Regions from separate parts of the Aeribacillus sp. FSL k6-2211 genome, predicted to be linked through region 1. Evidence: predicted binding sites of a transcription regulator. Region 1 holds the regulator's gene; each other region holds the start of a gene.
What was found. The regulator CtsR, encoded in region 1, represses protease genes until heat stress. The targets are predictions, from matches to a motif close to ATGGTCAATAAAGGTCAAACA.
Positions count from the first base shown of each region.

Region 2: clpP (ATP-dependent Clp endopeptidase proteolytic subunit ClpP) is a predicted target of CtsR. The motif match lies at 2,146-2,166, and genes of this name have one in related genera.
Region 3: clpB (ATP-dependent chaperone ClpB) is a predicted target of CtsR. The motif match lies at 1,911-1,931, and genes of this name have one in related genera.
Region 4: NSU19_RS07435 (ATP-dependent Clp protease ATP-binding subunit) is a predicted target of CtsR. The motif match lies at 2,522-2,542, and genes of this name have one in related genera.

Region 1 covers NZ_CP150190.1:119,300-123,518, forward strand. Annotated here, with positions in the region: gene NSU19_RS00625 (hypothetical protein) at 1-336, shown strand, start outside; gene NSU19_RS00630 (MgtC/SapB family protein) at 1,118-1,792, shown strand; gene NSU19_RS00635 (CtsR family transcriptional regulator) at 2,034-2,495, shown strand; gene NSU19_RS00640 (UvrB/UvrC motif-containing protein) at 2,510-3,058, shown strand; gene NSU19_RS00645 (protein arginine kinase) at 3,060-4,148, shown strand; gene clpC (ATP-dependent protease ATP-binding subunit ClpC) at 4,145-4,219, shown strand, end outside.
Region 2 covers NZ_CP150190.1:824,107-828,325, reverse strand. Annotated here, with positions in the region: gene tnpA (IS200/IS605 family transposase) at 1-78, opposite strand, end outside; gene NSU19_RS04060 (LytTR family DNA-binding domain-containing protein) at 220-864, opposite strand; tRNA gene NSU19_RS04055 (tRNA-Arg) at 1,882-1,957, opposite strand; gene clpP (ATP-dependent Clp endopeptidase proteolytic subunit ClpP) at 2,221-2,799, shown strand; gene NSU19_RS04045 (HPr family phosphocarrier protein) at 3,506-3,763, opposite strand; gene whiA (DNA-binding protein WhiA) at 3,790-4,219, opposite strand, start outside.
Region 3 covers NZ_CP150190.1:1,151,206-1,155,424, forward strand. Annotated here, with positions in the region: gene NSU19_RS05675 (carbamoyl phosphate synthase large subunit) at 1-381, shown strand, start outside; gene argF (ornithine carbamoyltransferase) at 378-1,298, shown strand; gene NSU19_RS05685 (YjzC family protein) at 1,657-1,836, shown strand; gene clpB (ATP-dependent chaperone ClpB) at 1,946-4,219, shown strand, end outside.
Region 4 covers NZ_CP150190.1:1,520,077-1,524,295, forward strand. Annotated here, with positions in the region: gene NSU19_RS07430 (IS1182 family transposase) at 1-289, shown strand, start outside; gene NSU19_RS07435 (ATP-dependent Clp protease ATP-binding subunit) at 284-2,404, opposite strand; gene NSU19_RS07440 (hypothetical protein) at 2,648-3,682, shown strand; gene NSU19_RS07445 (metallophosphoesterase family protein) at 3,715-4,219, shown strand, end outside.

The DNA.
Region 1 (4,219 bases):
GATGAACCTAGTAATATTAAAGGGTTTTTCTATTCAGAACAAGCATTAGAAATGTTTGGAGTTGGTTCAAATATTCGTATAGAAGGAGGAATATCAGCGAGGCGCATTGTTTTAAATGCGATAAGGGGACGGGCCAGCAATCAAAATTTTAGTGGGGCGCAAAAAATTACGAATAACGATTATTTTGAAGGTGCACAAAACCAAATAGGCAAGCTTTCTAGGCTGCAAATTATTTATGATCCGGAAATTATCAATACGTATGCAGATATAAAGTCTAGAGAGCCCGTTATTAAAAACTTAGATCCGCCTAAAATTATTAATCGTGACATAGAATAAATACCTTTCATCTTATTTTTTTGCCGATATGACCGCCGCCTCTCGTGTATAGTGAAGGCGGTGGAGGAATCGGCTTCTTTTTTAGCTTTTTGTGATGTTTTTCCGTTGCAATACTTTCCGTTATGATCATAAAATGAAAAATTAAGAAATGACAGTCTAAAAGCCAATTTTTCGAGAAAATTGTCGAAAGCCGAAATGGATATTTTTGCTGTTACAAAAACATCTTTAATTGATTTGAATGATGCAAACCGTTTTAATTAATCTGAGAAAAGCGATGGAGGCGAGATTTGCTTATCCTTGTAAAAAAGTATGGACGAAACAATTATTCGCTGCAATGCGGTTTGAGAAGCTCAAGCCTCTTTTATCCTCTTGTAAATGGAAATATACAACAAACAGACAAAACAGCTTAAAACAGAACGAACAAAAACGACAAATTTACGAACAACTAAGAGCTCGCTTCTTCTGAAGATCCTCCGCATCTATTGCAATCAAGCTCGCTTTCTTTAAAACCTTCAATCGGAGTATAATTAATTGATCGCTACTTCAGAAGCATAAACTGTTCCATTCTTGAAGCATATGAGCAGTGAAAGCTTCGTTTGATTTTAAAGCCAGCTCTAAAAGTGCTTTTTTGTTTCATATCATTCTTAGTCTCATACTCAAGAACAATTGAATATTGAGCACTGTTCATCGCATATAATGGGAAAGTATAATACTGTATCATTTCAAAATTCATATATGGCCAAAACAGAAAAAGTCATTTGGATGGTAAGGAGGAATGATAATGCCTGAGGAATGGCAAATTATGTTGATTCGCATTGTTTTAGCAGTCATTTTAAGTGGATTTATTGGCCTTGAACGAGAATTTAAACGGCATCCAGCAGGCTTTCGCACGCATTTGTTAGTTGGTGTCGGCTCCTGCATGATGATGCTGCTGTCTCTTTATGGCTTTGAAGAATATATGGATCGTTATGAAAATATTCGTTTTGACCCAGCAAGAATTCCTTCTTATGTCATTAGCGGCATTGGTTTTTTAGGTGCTGGAACGATATTAGTGAGAGGGGTTACGGTAAGAGGATTAACGACGGCAGCCTCGATTTGGGTTGTTGCAGGACTTGGCCTTGTTGTTGGGGCAGGAATGTATCCGTTGGCGATTTTTTCTACCTTGATTGTATTGTTAAGTTTGATCTTTCTCAATAAGGTGGAGGCTTTTTTTGCTGAGAAGTCAAGCAAAAAATGGATACAAGTTAATCTTCCAGAAGATGATTTGGTGGAATTTACTCGGAAACTTGAACAATTAAATATTTCTGTTTATAAAATTCATTTTACATTGTCAAAGCCAAAAGAAACTAAACATGCGAAGCGTTCATATTTACTTGAAATTGGCCTTCCAAAAGATGAAATGCCTGAAATCATAAACGAATTATTGAAATTTCAAGAAGTTAAAAAAGTTTTTTAAAGAGCGGGTTTTTTCCATATTGTAAATGGCAATATTATTAGTGAGCTTTTTTGTTGAAATGACACAAAAAAAAATTTATATTATAATTAAGGTCAAATATAGTCAAAGTCAAGTGACTAGTTGTTATCGTTTAGGAAATAAGCATTACGTAAACATCTTGCCTCCTATCCCTCAAGGATATTGCACATTTCTTGAGCGTTTTGCAATTCCAATCAAAAAGTTGAAGGAGGTGTTTTTCGAGGTGCGGAATATATCTGATATTATCGAGCAATATTTAAAGCATGTATTAGATTCTAGCGGAAAAGAAATTGTTGAAATTAAAAGAAGTGAAATTGCGGATAAATTTCAATGTGTTCCATCGCAAATCAATTACGTGATCAACACTCGTTTTACAATTGAACGGGGTTACATTGTCGAAAGCAAAAGGGGTGGAGGCGGTTATATCCGAATTATGAAGATTCGAATCAATGACCGTATCCAGCTGATCAATCAAATTTTAAATGCCATTGGTAAAAGGCTGTCACAATCGTCGGCGGAGGATATTATTTTGAGATTGGCTGATGAAGAGGTTATTTCAGAAAGAGAAGCGAAAATTATGTTGAGCGTAATTGATCGGTCTGTTTTATATATTGATTTGCCTGATCGAGACGAATTGAGGGCAAGGATGATGAAGGCGATGCTCACCTCGTTAAAATACAAGTGAGGATGTGATGGACGATGATTTGTCAAGAATGTCATGAAAGGCCCGCTACTTTCCACTTTACAAAAATCATCAACGGCGAAAAGACTGAAGTGCATATATGTGAAAAATGTGCACAGGAAAAAAGTGATGTATTCATATTCAATATGAATCCAGGCTTTTCTATAAACAACTTATTGTCCGGATTATTAAATATGGACAGCGCCATTAGCAGCCAAGGGCAAAATGTTTTCAAGAAAAATCAGGTCATTCAATGTGAGAAATGTAATATGACGTTTGATCAATTTACGAAAATTGGTAAATTCGGGTGCTCCCATTGTTACAAAACGTTTTATCACCAAATTACCCCGATTTTAAAACGTGTTCATGGCGGGAATACAACTCACGGCGGTAAAGTACCGAAACGGACCGGTGGAAGTATTCATTTGAAAAAGCGCCTGAAAATGCTTAAACAGGAACTGCAAGAATTAATTGCGAAAGAGGAATTCGAAAGAGCAGCTCAAGTTCGGGATGAAATTCGGTCCATTGAAGCGAAGATAAATGGACGGAACGAAAGGGGAGTATGACATGTCCTTTCAAAAATTTATTCGTTCAGCCATGAGCCCTTGGATGAATCAAGAAGGACCTGATTCCGATATTGTGCTGAGCAGCCGAGTCAGATTGGCGCGAAATATAGAAAATATAAGCTTCCCTACCATTATGTCGAATGAAGAAGCCTTGGTTATTTTAAATACATTTGAAGAATCATTTTCACAAAGAGTGTTTGACGGTTTAGGGACATTCGTGCTGCTGAAAATGAATGAACTTCAGCCTATTCAAAAACGCGTACTTGTAGAGAAGCATTTGATTAGTCCTTATTTAATGGAAGAATCAGCACTTGGAGGGTGCCTTTTATCTGAAAACGAAGAAGTGAGCATCATGATAAACGAGGAGGATCATATTAGAATTCAATGTTTGTTCCCGGGCCTTCAGCTAAAAGAAGCGTTGAAAATGGCAATGAATCTTGACGATTGGATTGAGGAAAAAGTAGATTATGCATTTGATGAACATAGGGGCTACTTAACTAGCTGTCCAACAAATGTCGGTACCGGCTTGCGGGCTTCCGTGATGATGCACCTTCCAGGACTTGTCTTAACACAGCAGATTAACCAAATTATACCTGCTATCAATCAATTAGGATTGGTTGTGAGAGGTCGGTACGGAGAAGGAAGTGAAGCGATAGGTAATATATTCCAAATTTCGAACCAAATTACGCTAGGCAAATCAGAAGATGATATTGTCGATGATTTAATAGGTGTTGTCGGGCAATTAATTGCTCAAGAACGGGCTGCAAGAGATGCTTTATATAAAACGAATCCGCATCATCTAGAAGACCGTGTATATCGTTCCTACGGCACTCTCAAATACAGCAGAATTATTCCATCGAAAGAAGCAATTCAATGTTTATCAGATGTGCGCTTAGGAATTGACCTGGGAATTATTCAAAATGTTCCACGCAGTGTTTTAAATGAGCTTATGATTTTAATTCAGCCCGGATTTCTGCAACAATATTCAGGAGGAGTTCTACGGCCGAATGAACGGGATATTCGCAGGGCAACATTAATTCGTGAAAGGCTTCAATTAGAAAGGAAGCAAAGGGAGGATGATGAACAATGATGTTTGGGAGATTTACGGAACGGGCGCAAAAAGTGCTTGCTTTAGCTCAGGAAGAAGCTGTACGACTCGGA
Region 2 (4,219 bases), 700 kb from region 1:
TTCTCTGCGATACTTTACAACTAATACAAGATGATAATGTAATAGGAACACTGAATGATTATTACTATCCAATTTCATTGATATATCAATCCTTTTTTATATATAAGACTGATTATATCAAAACCTTTGGCTAAAGCCAACCGAAATTCATCTCCCACCTACTCATTGGGCTACGCCCTGCACATTCCTTGAGGATGGGAGACTTCTTTCGGAAATCCGTTAAAATCCAAGCAATTTTCGAAAATAACTGGAGTAGGACTGACTGACAGGAATTTTATCACCGTTATTCATCAACAGCAAAAAAGTTGAATGTGCATCAGGGTAGATTTCCTTAATATGGTTGACATTCACAATAAAAGCCCGATGACAGCGAATAAAATAGTCCTTTGGAAGCAAGTATTCAAATTCCTGGAGAGAGTATTTATGCGTTCCTGAGCATCCTTCAGTGTACACATAGGTCTTTTTATCTTTTGCTTCTAAATACGCAACTTTCGAAAAAGGAATAGGAACCCATCCATCATCAGTTTTGACGGTCACAACAGATTTTCCATCCGTCAAAGCAGGAAAAATCGCAGTGACGCATCCCTCAAGCTTTCCTTCCCAAAAAAACGGCACAGCCATCCCGTGATAAGGAACGCCAAACACATCGCGGTTAATAAACTCAGAAACCTTTTGTTTGGTGTGCAAAGCTTTATACGCAATCGTTCCTTTTCTCACCAAGTCTCCCGGTCTGATTTTCAAATCAATCCGTTTGCTCGGCCGGTAATAGATATATTCCTTTGTATTGGAAACAGCAATCGAAACTTCATCAGAAAACAATTCACCAATAACATCTAAAATGGAAACTACTGAAATACGTTCCATTCTTCAACACCCTTCGTGATCTATAAATCTTCAAGATATTAATATTTTACATTTTTTTCACCCTTTTTGGCATAGTTCTTATCGAGTGCGATGAATATCGTCACCTTTTTCAAATAGGTTACGATAAATGTATGTCTTAAACAGTGTAAGACTTACGCAACATTCGTCTTTTAGTTTGAATATTTTTCTGATGTTTCCTTCTTTTTAACTTTTCACTATATTGATTAACGAAAACATATGAAATGTTACCGAAGTATCCTCGAATTTCTTCTATCAAGTAGTTTACATACTTCTTTAGTCATTGGAACAATCCGGCTTTTACGGCTATTGTTTTTGGTCCCAGTAACATAATAATACCGTTATCTAAAAATACCTGAAATTTCTGATTATTCAACTTAGTTTGCCCTTTGTTCTCACTCTACCATTAGTTTAATAGCACCATAGTCACGAAATCACGTAAATACTTATATCTTTGACGTTTCATAGCCTCTTTACTTGCGTGTCTGTAAGCACAAAGATTCGTTGTTTATCCTTATTAATTTTGGCATTTTTGACGAGACTTTCTTCAAATAATACCGTATTTATGTAGCTTTCTATAAATCGATTTAATAGCACCGAAAAGAATATCCACGGTTACAGATGACGTATTAATGTACCGTCTAATTTGGTCAGTAGTAAGATCTCTAAAACCGACAACATCTATAAAATTTTTTCAAGAACTTCAATAATCGGTACTCGTTCGTCCTGGATAGCTTCCGTTTTGTAAATGATCTTAGCGTGTTTTAATCCTTCTGCAACCGTCATAGAATCGAGATTACATCTACAATCAGATGTCTTGAAACTACCCTTCTAGCCTTTTTCGCATAATAAAAACCTCCAAAATTTTTCATTTTGGAGGCACGCGGTCTCTTTGTCTCTTTGATTCAGTAGGACGGAAACCTTACGAAAATACGTTGTCCGTTTTTCGGTAGTTCCCGTCCGTTGAACGACTTCTAAACCCTTGTTGCTCTAGGCTTACGCGCTCGGAGGGACTCGAACCCCCGACGGACGTGGTACCGGAAACCACCGCTCTATCCAACTGAGCTACGAGCGCATTTTTCAAATGTCACGAATTATATTATAATCGAACCGAACAGTATATGCAAGAATAAATTTTGCTTATTATCCATCGTGTCAAAATTGTTTTGAAAAATTCATTTTTCATCGTTGTTTGAAAAATAAAAAATGAGGGTATGATGGTACATGTATTGATCTTATAAATAATTATATATAAAAGTTTTTTGTTTGACCTTTATTGACCTTTTATGTATGATGGAATAGAAATGACTTTAACTTTGATGCGAGGGAGGAAACATAATGAATTTAATACCGACTGTTATTGAACAGACAAACCGTGGTGAACGTGCTTACGATATTTATTCAAGATTGTTAAAAGACCGCATTATTATCCTTGGTACGCCAATTGATGATCATGTTGCAAACTCCATCGTTGCTCAGCTTCTTTTCTTGGCAGCGGAGGATCCTGAAAAAGATATTTCCCTTTACATTAACAGCCCGGGCGGATCAATTACTGCTGGCATGGCGATTTATGATACGATGCAATTTATTAAACCTGATGTATCCACGATGTGTATAGGAATGGCTGCTTCCATGGGAGCATTCTTATTGGCGGCAGGTGCAAAAGGAAAACGTTTTGCCCTTCCGAATAGTGAAGTAATGATCCATCAACCGTTAGGAGGCGCGCAAGGTCAGGCAACTGACATTGATATTGCAGCTAGACGAATTCTCTCTTTAAGAGATAAATTGAACAGAATTTTATCTGAAAACACTGGCCAGCCTCTTGAAGTAATTGAACGTGATACGGACCGCGACAATTTTATGTCAGCTGAACGTGCAAAAGAATATGGGTTGATTGACAAAGTTTTAACAAAATAAAAGCTGCCTCAAATAGGAAGACAAAAAAATTTAAACATATCAAGCAGACAGTATAAAAATAAACCGCTGCTTCATACCTTCACGCATTTGAATGAGGAGCAAATGTCAAGAATGATCTTGACAGCAGCTCCTCATTTAACTTTTTGACCGGAATCGTCAGGCCGTTAACTGCCGACATTGCTTTAATCTAAGCCCAAAATGCGGATCGAGCCGGATGAAGGATTAAATATGCTTTCGGAGAGCCTGTGTAAACCGTATTTTGCTGAAGTTTTTTCTGGACACCTGCTGGCAAAAACAAGTGTTATACTCGATTTTTTCATGTTATAAAGGGCTAGAATCTCTCTTTATCCATTCAGCTGTAAGTCATTCGAACCATATCAAAGCACGTTTGTTTTTTCTTGAATGTTGATCGCAGATTTATGAAAAAATAGTACTTACACCAAATATATTGCTCGGATTCGCCCCGCTCTTTCGCAATGCTTTGAATCCAAAAGTTCCAGTTAAGAACCTTCACGAAGCTCTCTCCCAACATAAGATTTATCACAACTTTTCTATTAACGCACCCGAAGCCATTTCGTCTTCATATCAGTTTTAGCAAAAATAAAGCCCTCTTGTGGCTGACAGCGGTTGTTTCCTGCTTTCTCCCACAAGAGAGGCAATATCCATCCATTGATGAATTTTGTGGCAATTTTTTTGTTTGTTCACATTAATTTTCATTTTGAATGTAGTTGATAAGCGCTTCTAATGCTTCTTCCTCATCGTTTCCTTCTGCGATCAATGTGATCTCAGAGCCGCTGTTAATAGCTAAGCTCATCAACCCCATGATGCTTTTGGCGTTTACTTTCTTCCCGTCTTTTTCGATAAAAATGTCAGATGAAAACCTGTTGGCTTCCTGAACAAACAATGCAGCCGGTCGTGCCTGCAAACCGGTTTTTAACCGAACTTCCACTTTTTTCTCAACCATATTATAATCCCTCTCTTCTTAAAAATTTATTTAAATGAAATCGTTTTGCCAGCCCGCAATTTTTCAGCGATTTCATCGATTTTTCTTAATCGGTGGTTGATTCCCGATTTGCTGATTTTCCCGCTGGACACCATTTCACCTAGTTCCTTCAATGTCACATCTTGATACATAACCCGTAATTCTGCAATTTCCCTCAGCTTTTCAGGTAAGGCGCTTAATCCGATCTTTTCATCAATGAATTTTATATTTTCTACCTGCCGTAAAGCAGCTCCAATGGTTTTATTTAAATTTGCTGTTTCGCAATTGACAAGGCGGTTCACTGAATTTCTCATATCACGAACGATTCGGACATCTTCAAAACGCAGTAGAGCTTGATGGGCACCGATCAATGTCAAAAATTCCCCAATTTTTTCAGCTTCCTTTAAGTATGTAATATATCCTTTTTTCCGTTCCAGT
Region 3 (4,219 bases), 1.0 Mb from region 1:
GAAATGAAATCGACGGGCGAAGGAATGTGTGTCGGCAAATCTGTGGAGGAAGCGATGCGGAAGGTATTCGATCATTTATTTCCAATTCATTCGGACGGTATTTTTGTGGATGGAGATAAGAAAGATGATGTACTCGATTATATAAAACCGGTAACGGATAATTTTGAAAGTTGGCTTGAGAAAAAAGAAGCGGTGCTTTATTATAATCCGGAAGAAAACGATCAGGCAAAGGCAAGACGACAAAAAGCGCTTGAACGAGGAATTATGGTATTGACGGAAGAAGCATCATTTCAGGCATTTTTAAGTGCACTAACAGTTAGCAAATACACGCCTATTTCTTTACATGAACTGTCAGAAAAAGGAGTCGAAATGAGTTTATGAGCACACTTAAAGGTCGTAACGTTTTAAAGCTGCTTGATTTTACATCAGAAGAAATTCAATATTTGCTCGAGGAAGCATTGAAATTAAAGCAAAATCCGCTATCAAACGTCCTTCATGGGAAAACGCTGGCGATGATTTTCGAAAAATCATCCACTCGAACTCGTGTCTCCTTTGAAGTAGGAATGCTGCAATTAGGGGGACATGCGCTTGCCCTTTCTTCAAAAGAGCTTCAGCTCGGGCGCGGTGAGACAATCGCTGATACAGCGAGAGTATTGTCGCGATATGTGGATGCCATTCTTCTCCGCACAACTGACCACAATCGGGTCAAAGAGCTTGCCGAATATGCAACTGTCCCTGTCATCAATGGTTTGTGCGACTTGTACCATCCTTGCCAAGCGTTAGCTGATTTATTGACAATTTATGAGCTGAAAGGCAAATTTTCAGGCGTAAAAGTCGTTTATGTTGGCGACGGCAACAATGTAGCCCACTCCCTTATGGTTGGCTGCGCAAAAGTTGGCGCTCATTTTACGATCGCAGCCCCAGAAGGCTATGAGCCAAATGAAATCATTTTGAAACAGGCGAAAGAAATTGCTGGCGAAACGGGCGGGAAAGTCGAATTAATTCATAATCCAGACGAAGCGGTTCAGGATGCTGATATTATTTATACGGACGTTTGGGTCAGCATGGGGCAGGAAGAAGAAACAGAAGCAAGAATGAAAGCATTTAAACCGTTTCAAGTAAATCAATCCTTGCTGGCAAAAGCAAAACGAGATGCAAGCTTCCTTCACTGCCTGCCGGCTGCGCGCGGTTTGGAAGTGACAGATGAAGTGATGGACGGAAGCCAATCAGCGGTATTTTTGCAGGCCGAAAACCGCCTTCATGCGCAAAAAGCAATTTTAAAAGAAATTATGGCTTAACAAGATCTTTCGTTGATAAAGCAGGATGATCTCCTGCTTTTTTCTTTTGAAACCGGGGCGAAAGGTTTTACTCTACTGCATATATATCCAGACAAAAAAGAACGACAGGTGAGACGATTTTGGGAATAATTGTAAATAATGATTCTCGCAGAAACAGTAAAAAGAGCTTTTGATCCAGCATTCGGTGCTTGAACGCTTAAACGATTTTTTCAAAAGGATGCCATATGCAGTGAGTTCGATTTTGGGCGTTGAGTAAAGTTTCGAAGTACATCACATAATGAAAATTATCAAAGGTGTTTCTGTCTATACATGAAAAATCTTCTGATAGCCAACAATAATGTCCAAGGAGGGATGATTCATGGGTCAAAATCGTCAATTCAGGCCTGGTCAAAAAGCACCTAACAACGGAATTTACATCGAAGTCGGCGAGACCGGATCGATGGTGGTCGATCCCAAAAAGGTTGAACTCAAAGCAGGAGATCGATTCCCCGAAACATCCAACCATAATCGGGTTTGGACCTATAAGCGCAAGCCGTAATATTTCGAACAACGCTAAGCCATTCGGAAAACGAATGGCTTTACTTGATTTATAAAGAAGTTATAATAAAATTAAAGGTCAAAAAAAGTCAAAATAGGGGCGTTTCGGTATGGATGTAAATCTATTCACGGAGAAGCTGCAAAAAGGTCTGGTAGAAGCTCAAAAAATCGCAAAAGAACATGAACATCAAGAAGTGGATGAATTTCATATTTTACTTGCTTTTCTGCGGCAGTCTGACGGGATTTTTCCAAGAATTTTAGAAAAGCTTAAATGTCCTGTACAACAAATTGAGTCAGCGATCAACGAGTATTTACAAAAAAAGCCGAAAATATCTGTTCACGGAAACGGTGAGGTAAGTATTTATATTTCCCGTACTCTTTCAGAAGCTTTTGCAAAAGCGGACGAAATAAGGAAAGATTTTCAAGATGATTATTTATCAGTTGAACATATTATATTGGCATTTACCGAATCGAGCTCAAAAGAAGTGAGAGAGCTTTTTCAGCAATATCACTTAACAAAAGCTGCCATATTGAAAGTGTTAAAGGAAATAAGGGGGAATGCTCGGGTGACATCACCTAATCCAGAAAGCACTTATGAAGTATTGGAGAAATACGGCCGTGATTTAGTTAAAGAGGTGAAAGAAGGAAAAATTGACCCTGTCATTGGCCGTGATCAAGAAATTCGGCGCGTGATCCGAATTTTATCAAGAAAAACGAAAAACAACCCGGTGTTAATCGGTGAACCAGGGGTTGGAAAAACAGCGATCGTGGAAGGATTAGCCCATCGGATTGTACGAAAAGATGTACCGGAGGGATTAAAAGATAAAACAATATTTGCTTTAGATATGAGCTCGCTCATTGCGGGAGCCAAGTTTCGCGGAGAATTTGAAGAAAGATTAAAAGCTGTTTTGCAAGAAATTAAAAAGAGCGATGGACGGATTATTTTATTTATTGATGAATTGCACACAATAGTCGGGGCCGGCAAAACAGAAGGAGCGATGGATGCCGGCAACATGTTAAAGCCGATGCTTGCGAGAGGTGAGCTGCACTGCATAGGAGCAACGACACTTGATGAACATCGCAAGTATATTGAAAAAGATCCGGCGCTTGAGCGGCGTTTTCAACAGGTGCTTGTGAGCGAACCGTCTGTGGAAGACACGATTTCTATTTTACGAGGACTAAAAGAACGGTTTGAAATCCATCATGGAGTCAAAATTCATGATTCGGCGATTGTAGCTGCGAGTGAGCTCTCGCACCGCTATATTACAGAACGCTTCCTGCCTGATAAAGCGATTGATTTAATCGATGAAGCATGCGCGATGATCCGCACGGAAATAGATTCAATGCCGACAGAACTTGATGAAGTGACGAGAAGGATTATGCAGCTTGAAATTGAAGAGGCTGCATTGAAAAAAGAAACGGATGACATCAGCCGAATCAGATTGGAAGAGTTGCAAAAGGAACTTGCAAATTTAAAAGAGAAAGCAAATGAAATGAAGGCGAAATGGCAGCTTGAAGTCGAAGGTATTCAACAGCTTAGAAGCTTGAGGGAAGAGCTGGAAAAAGCACGCAGAGATTTAGCTGATGCTGAAAATGAATACGATTTAAACAAAGCGGCTGAGCTGCGCCATGGAAAAATTCCGGCGCTGGAAAAACAAATCAAACAGCTGGAAGAAGAAATGAAGCAGAAAGAGGAAAACAAGATGCTTCGCGAGGAAGTAACAGAAGAGGAAATTGCCGGTATTGTGTCAAGATGGACTGGCATTCCGGTAGCAAAGCTTGTACAAGGGGAAAGAGAAAAGCTTCTGAAGCTTGAACAAATATTAAAAGAAAGGGTCATCGGGCAAGACGATGCAGTTGAATTAGTATCGGATGCAGTTTTGCGTGCGCGGGCAGGCATAAAAGATCCGAACAGGCCGATCGGCTCCTTCCTCTTTTTAGGTCCGACAGGGGTCGGGAAAACGGAGCTGGCGAAAGCATTGGCAGAAGCGCTTTTTGACAGCGAGGACGAAATAGTCCGCATTGATATGTCGGAGTATATGGAAAAACATTCTGTCTCAAGGCTGATCGGCGCACCTCCGGGTTATGTCGGATATGAAGAAGGAGGACAGCTGACGGAAAAAGTTCGGAGACATCCGTACTCGGTTATATTACTGGACGAAATCGAAAAGGCTCACCCAGAAGTGTTTAACATATTGCTGCAAATGCTTGATGACGGCAGGGTGACCGATTCGAAAGGAAGAACAGTTGATTTTAAAAATACAGTGATCATTATGACATCCAACATCGGTTCTCAGCATTTGCTCTCCGGTTTAAATGATGAGGGGGAAATAACAGACGAAGCGAAAAAGAAAGTTCTTGATGAGCTCTCCATGCATTTCCGG
Region 4 (4,219 bases), 1.4 Mb from region 1:
AGCTCTTGGTGACGAACAAAAGGCAGCTCTTTATGCGAAGCGTAAAGTGGATGTCGAAAGTGTGTTCGGTAACATCAAGGGCAATTTGCGTTTCACTCGATTTCTGTTACGGGGGCTTCATAAAGTCCGAACAGAATTCGGGATTGTGGCAATGGCCCACAACATACTGAAATGGGCCGCAAATTCCCAAACCAATTTCAAAAATAAGGAAACAGAGCGAATGGAAAAACTCATTGTTTTCTCCATTCGCTCTGTTTTTATGGACTTTTTAGACAAGCCCCTGTTATGAACGAATAACAATTTCTTCATTTTCCATATCGGCGATTAAATGATTGTGCACTTCACCGTCTAACAGGATGTCTGCAATTTTGTCTTCAATATGTTCTTGAATGACGCGGCGAAGCGGACGAGCGCCGAACGATGGATGATAGCCGATTTCTACCAATTTTTCTTTTGCTTTTTCTGTTACGTCCAATGAAATGTTTTGTTCTTTCAACGTGCTCCGAACTTCTTCAAGCATCAAATCAACTATTTTCAAATAATCTTCTTTATCAAGCGGTTTAAATTCGATAATGGCATCGAAACGGTTTAAAAATTCAGGCTTAAAGAATGAACCGAGAGATTCAAGGATGCTTGATTCTTTTTCCACCGTGCTGTTAAAACCGACGTGAACTTGTTTTGCACCTGCTCCAGCGTTAGAGGTCATAATAATGACCGTATCTTTGAAGCTGACGGTGCGGCCTTGGCTGTCTGTCAAGCGTCCGTCTTCTAATATTTGCAAGAAAATGTGCTGTACATCTGGATGAGCTTTTTCAATTTCATCCAGCAGGATAATGCAGTAAGGGTTGCGACGAACCTTTTCCGTTAATTGTCCTGCTTCTTCATGTCCGACATAGCCTGGAGGCGAGCCGATTAATTTTGAAACAGAATGTTTTTCCATATATTCACTCATATCCAAGCGAATCATGGCATCTTTTGAACCGAACAGCTCCGAAGCTAATGTTTTCGACAATTCCGTTTTTCCAACGCCAGTCGGGCCGACGAACAGGAAGGATCCGATTGGTCGGTTTTTTGCTTTCAATCCAGCGCGGCTGCGGCGAATGGCTTTTGCCACTTTCCGGACAGCATCCTCTTGGCCGATAATTTTTTTCGCCAAGTTTTCTTCTAAATGTTTCATTTTTGCTTGCTCATCCTCTTGCAGCTTGCCGACTGGTATGCCGGTTTTTTCTTCGATGATTTTTTGAATGTCTTCTACTTGAACGATTGCTTGCTGTTTGTCCTTTCCTTGTTCAAGCTGCTTTTCAAGGGCAGCTTCTTCGTCGCGAAGCTTAGCTGCAAGTTCGTACTGCTCTTCTTTTAGCGCTTTTTCTTTTTCATGGGCAATTTGTTTAAGCCGCTCGTGGATGTCTGCTTCATTAGCCGGCTCGGCTTTTAAGTTTAATCTTGAACCAGCTTCATCCATTAAATCGATGGCTTTGTCAGGCAAAAAGCGGTCTTGAATATATCGATGAGATAGTGTGACGCAAGCTTTAATCGCATCTTCTGAATATTTGACTTGATGGTATTGTTCATATTTTTCTTGAATTCCTTTTAAAATGCTGATCGCTTCTTCAATGGAAGGTTCTTTCACAATAACCGGCTGGAAGCGTCGTTCAAGGGCTGCATCTTTTTCGATTTGCCGGTATTCTTTTAGAGTTGTTGCTCCGACAACTTGAAGCTCACCGCGGGCGAGCGCTGGCTTTAATATGTTGCCGGCATCCATAGAACCTTCCGCAGAACCGGCGCCGACTAAAAGATGAATTTCATCGATAAACAGGATGATGTTTTTTCGGGCTTGCAATTCTTGAATTAGCTGCTTCATCCGCTGTTCAAATTGTCCGCGAATTCCCGTGTTGGCGACAAGTGATGAAACATCCAGCAAATAAACTTCTTTATTTTTTAATTTTTGCGGAACGTCTCCTTGAGAAATTTTTAAGGCTAGTCCTTCCACAATAGCTGTTTTCCCTACGCCTGGTTCTCCGATTAAAACCGGGTTATTTTTGTTGCGTCGATTTAAAATTTCAATCACTCGTCTTACCTCATCATCGCGGCCGATGACAGGATCAATCAACCCAGCTTTTGCAGCATCCGTTAAATTTCGGCCGAATTGATCGAGGAAGCCGTTCTGTTTTCCGCCCCCTGATTTCGGTTGTGCTTGAACAGCTTGGTCAAAGCTCTCAAAAGAGTTTGGCATAAATGATTGAAATAATTCATCGAAACCGCTGAATCCGTAAAAACCACTTGGGATTTTTTGTTTATATTGTTGATAGCATTCTTGACAGAGACGCATTTCTTGTTTGTTGTGATTGATTTGTACATTTAATAAAACATTGGCTTTTCTTGTTTGGCAATTTTCACATAACATATAACATTCCTCCTTTTTGACTTTGATTAACTTTGACTAAAGGAAGAAACTTCTTTGACTTTCTTTGACCTTTTGGAATCAAAGAGACAATCTCAATCATTCAATAGTTAGATTCACTGTTTGACCTTTTCTGACTTTATTATACTTTGACCTTTTTTGACTTTCAAGTCTTTTTTACAAATTTTTTTCGTCTTTTTTTCCCTTCTTGTCCATATATTGTTGATAAAGTAAGGTGGGTGAAACATGAGCAATAAATGGGTATTGGCACTTCAAATAGCTTCTGTCTATATCGGCACTGTCATCGGTGCAGGGTTTGCAACGGGAAAAGAGATCGTTGAGTTTTTTTCAAAATACGGCGCTGGAGGAATTGTTGGAATTATTTGTTCTGCCGTTTTATTTGTTTGGCTGGGAACGAAAATGATGTTGATCGGAAGACGCATTAATGCATCTTCGTATTTGCAGTTGAACCAATTTTTGTTTGGGACGTTGTCAGCTTATGTAGTCAACGGCTTGATGTTTATGATGCTGATTGGCATCACATCGGTCATGCTGTCGGGGGCGGGGGCGATTTTTGAAGAGCAACTGTCGCTTTCAAAGCAATTTGGAATTTTTTTAACGATTGTGCTTTCCATTGCTGTGATTTCGTTTGGAGTCAAAGGGCTGTCTTCCGTCAATCTAATGGTTGTTCCGCTTTTTATTTTGTTTAGCCTGATCATCTCCATTGAAGCCATCATAAGGAGTGATTTTATCGATTTATCGTTGGATGGAGTGTTTCAACCAGTCAAATCAAGCTTTTTATATGTTTCTTTTAATCTCTCTCTTGCTCAGGCTGTACTTGTTCCGCTCGCAAACGCAATAAAGGATGAAAGCGCCATTAAATTGGGCGGAGTTGTAGGCGGTCTCGGATTAAGCTTCATTTTATTTTCCAGCTATTTCTCCCTTCTGCATTTGCCGGACGCCGGGCTTTTTGAAATCCCAATGGCTGAAATTGTCAAGCAGCTGTTTTCAGGCTTTTATTACATATACATCCTTGTTATTTTTGGAGAAATATTTTCATCGTTGATCGGCAATCTGTATGGTTTGGAACGGCAATTATCATCGGAAAAGCCTTTGGCAAAAATCGCTGGTGTCATTTTCATCCTATTATTATGTTATTTAGTCAGCCTGATAGGATACGGAAAGCTCATTTCCACGCTTTATCCGCTGTTCGGGTATATGAGCATTGCCTTTTTCATATTATTAATGTTCAAAAAAATTCCAGACGATAACAAATCATGATAAAATAGTAGGGAAATGAAGGAGGAGTTTATTTGGATAAAATCGCGGTCATTTCTGATATACATGGGAATATTCCGGCGTTGTCGTCTGTATTGAAAGATATAAGCTTGCGAAATGTAGATCGAATTTTTTGTTTAGGAGATCTTGTCGGAAAAGGACCTGAATCAAAAGAAGCGATCGATATCGTCCGCAGCTCCTGCGATTTTGTTTTAAAAGGAAACTGGGACGAGCTGATTACAAGGGAAGATGTAAACGATGTCGTTCGCTGGCATCAAAATCAGTTGTCGCAAGAAGACATAGAATATTTGCGTAGCCTCCCGTTTTCCATTGATTTTTATATGAGCGGCCGCCGGCTGCGGCTTTTTCATGCATCCCCTTTCAGCGTCTGGATAAGAGTACAGCCTTGGGATTCGATTGAAAAAAGATTGTCCATGTTTGAAAACAGCGTTGAAACCGGTTTGGGAACGAAGGAGCCGGATGTTGTCGGATACGGTGATGTTCATAATGCCTTTATACAGCATTTATCCGGTAAAACGC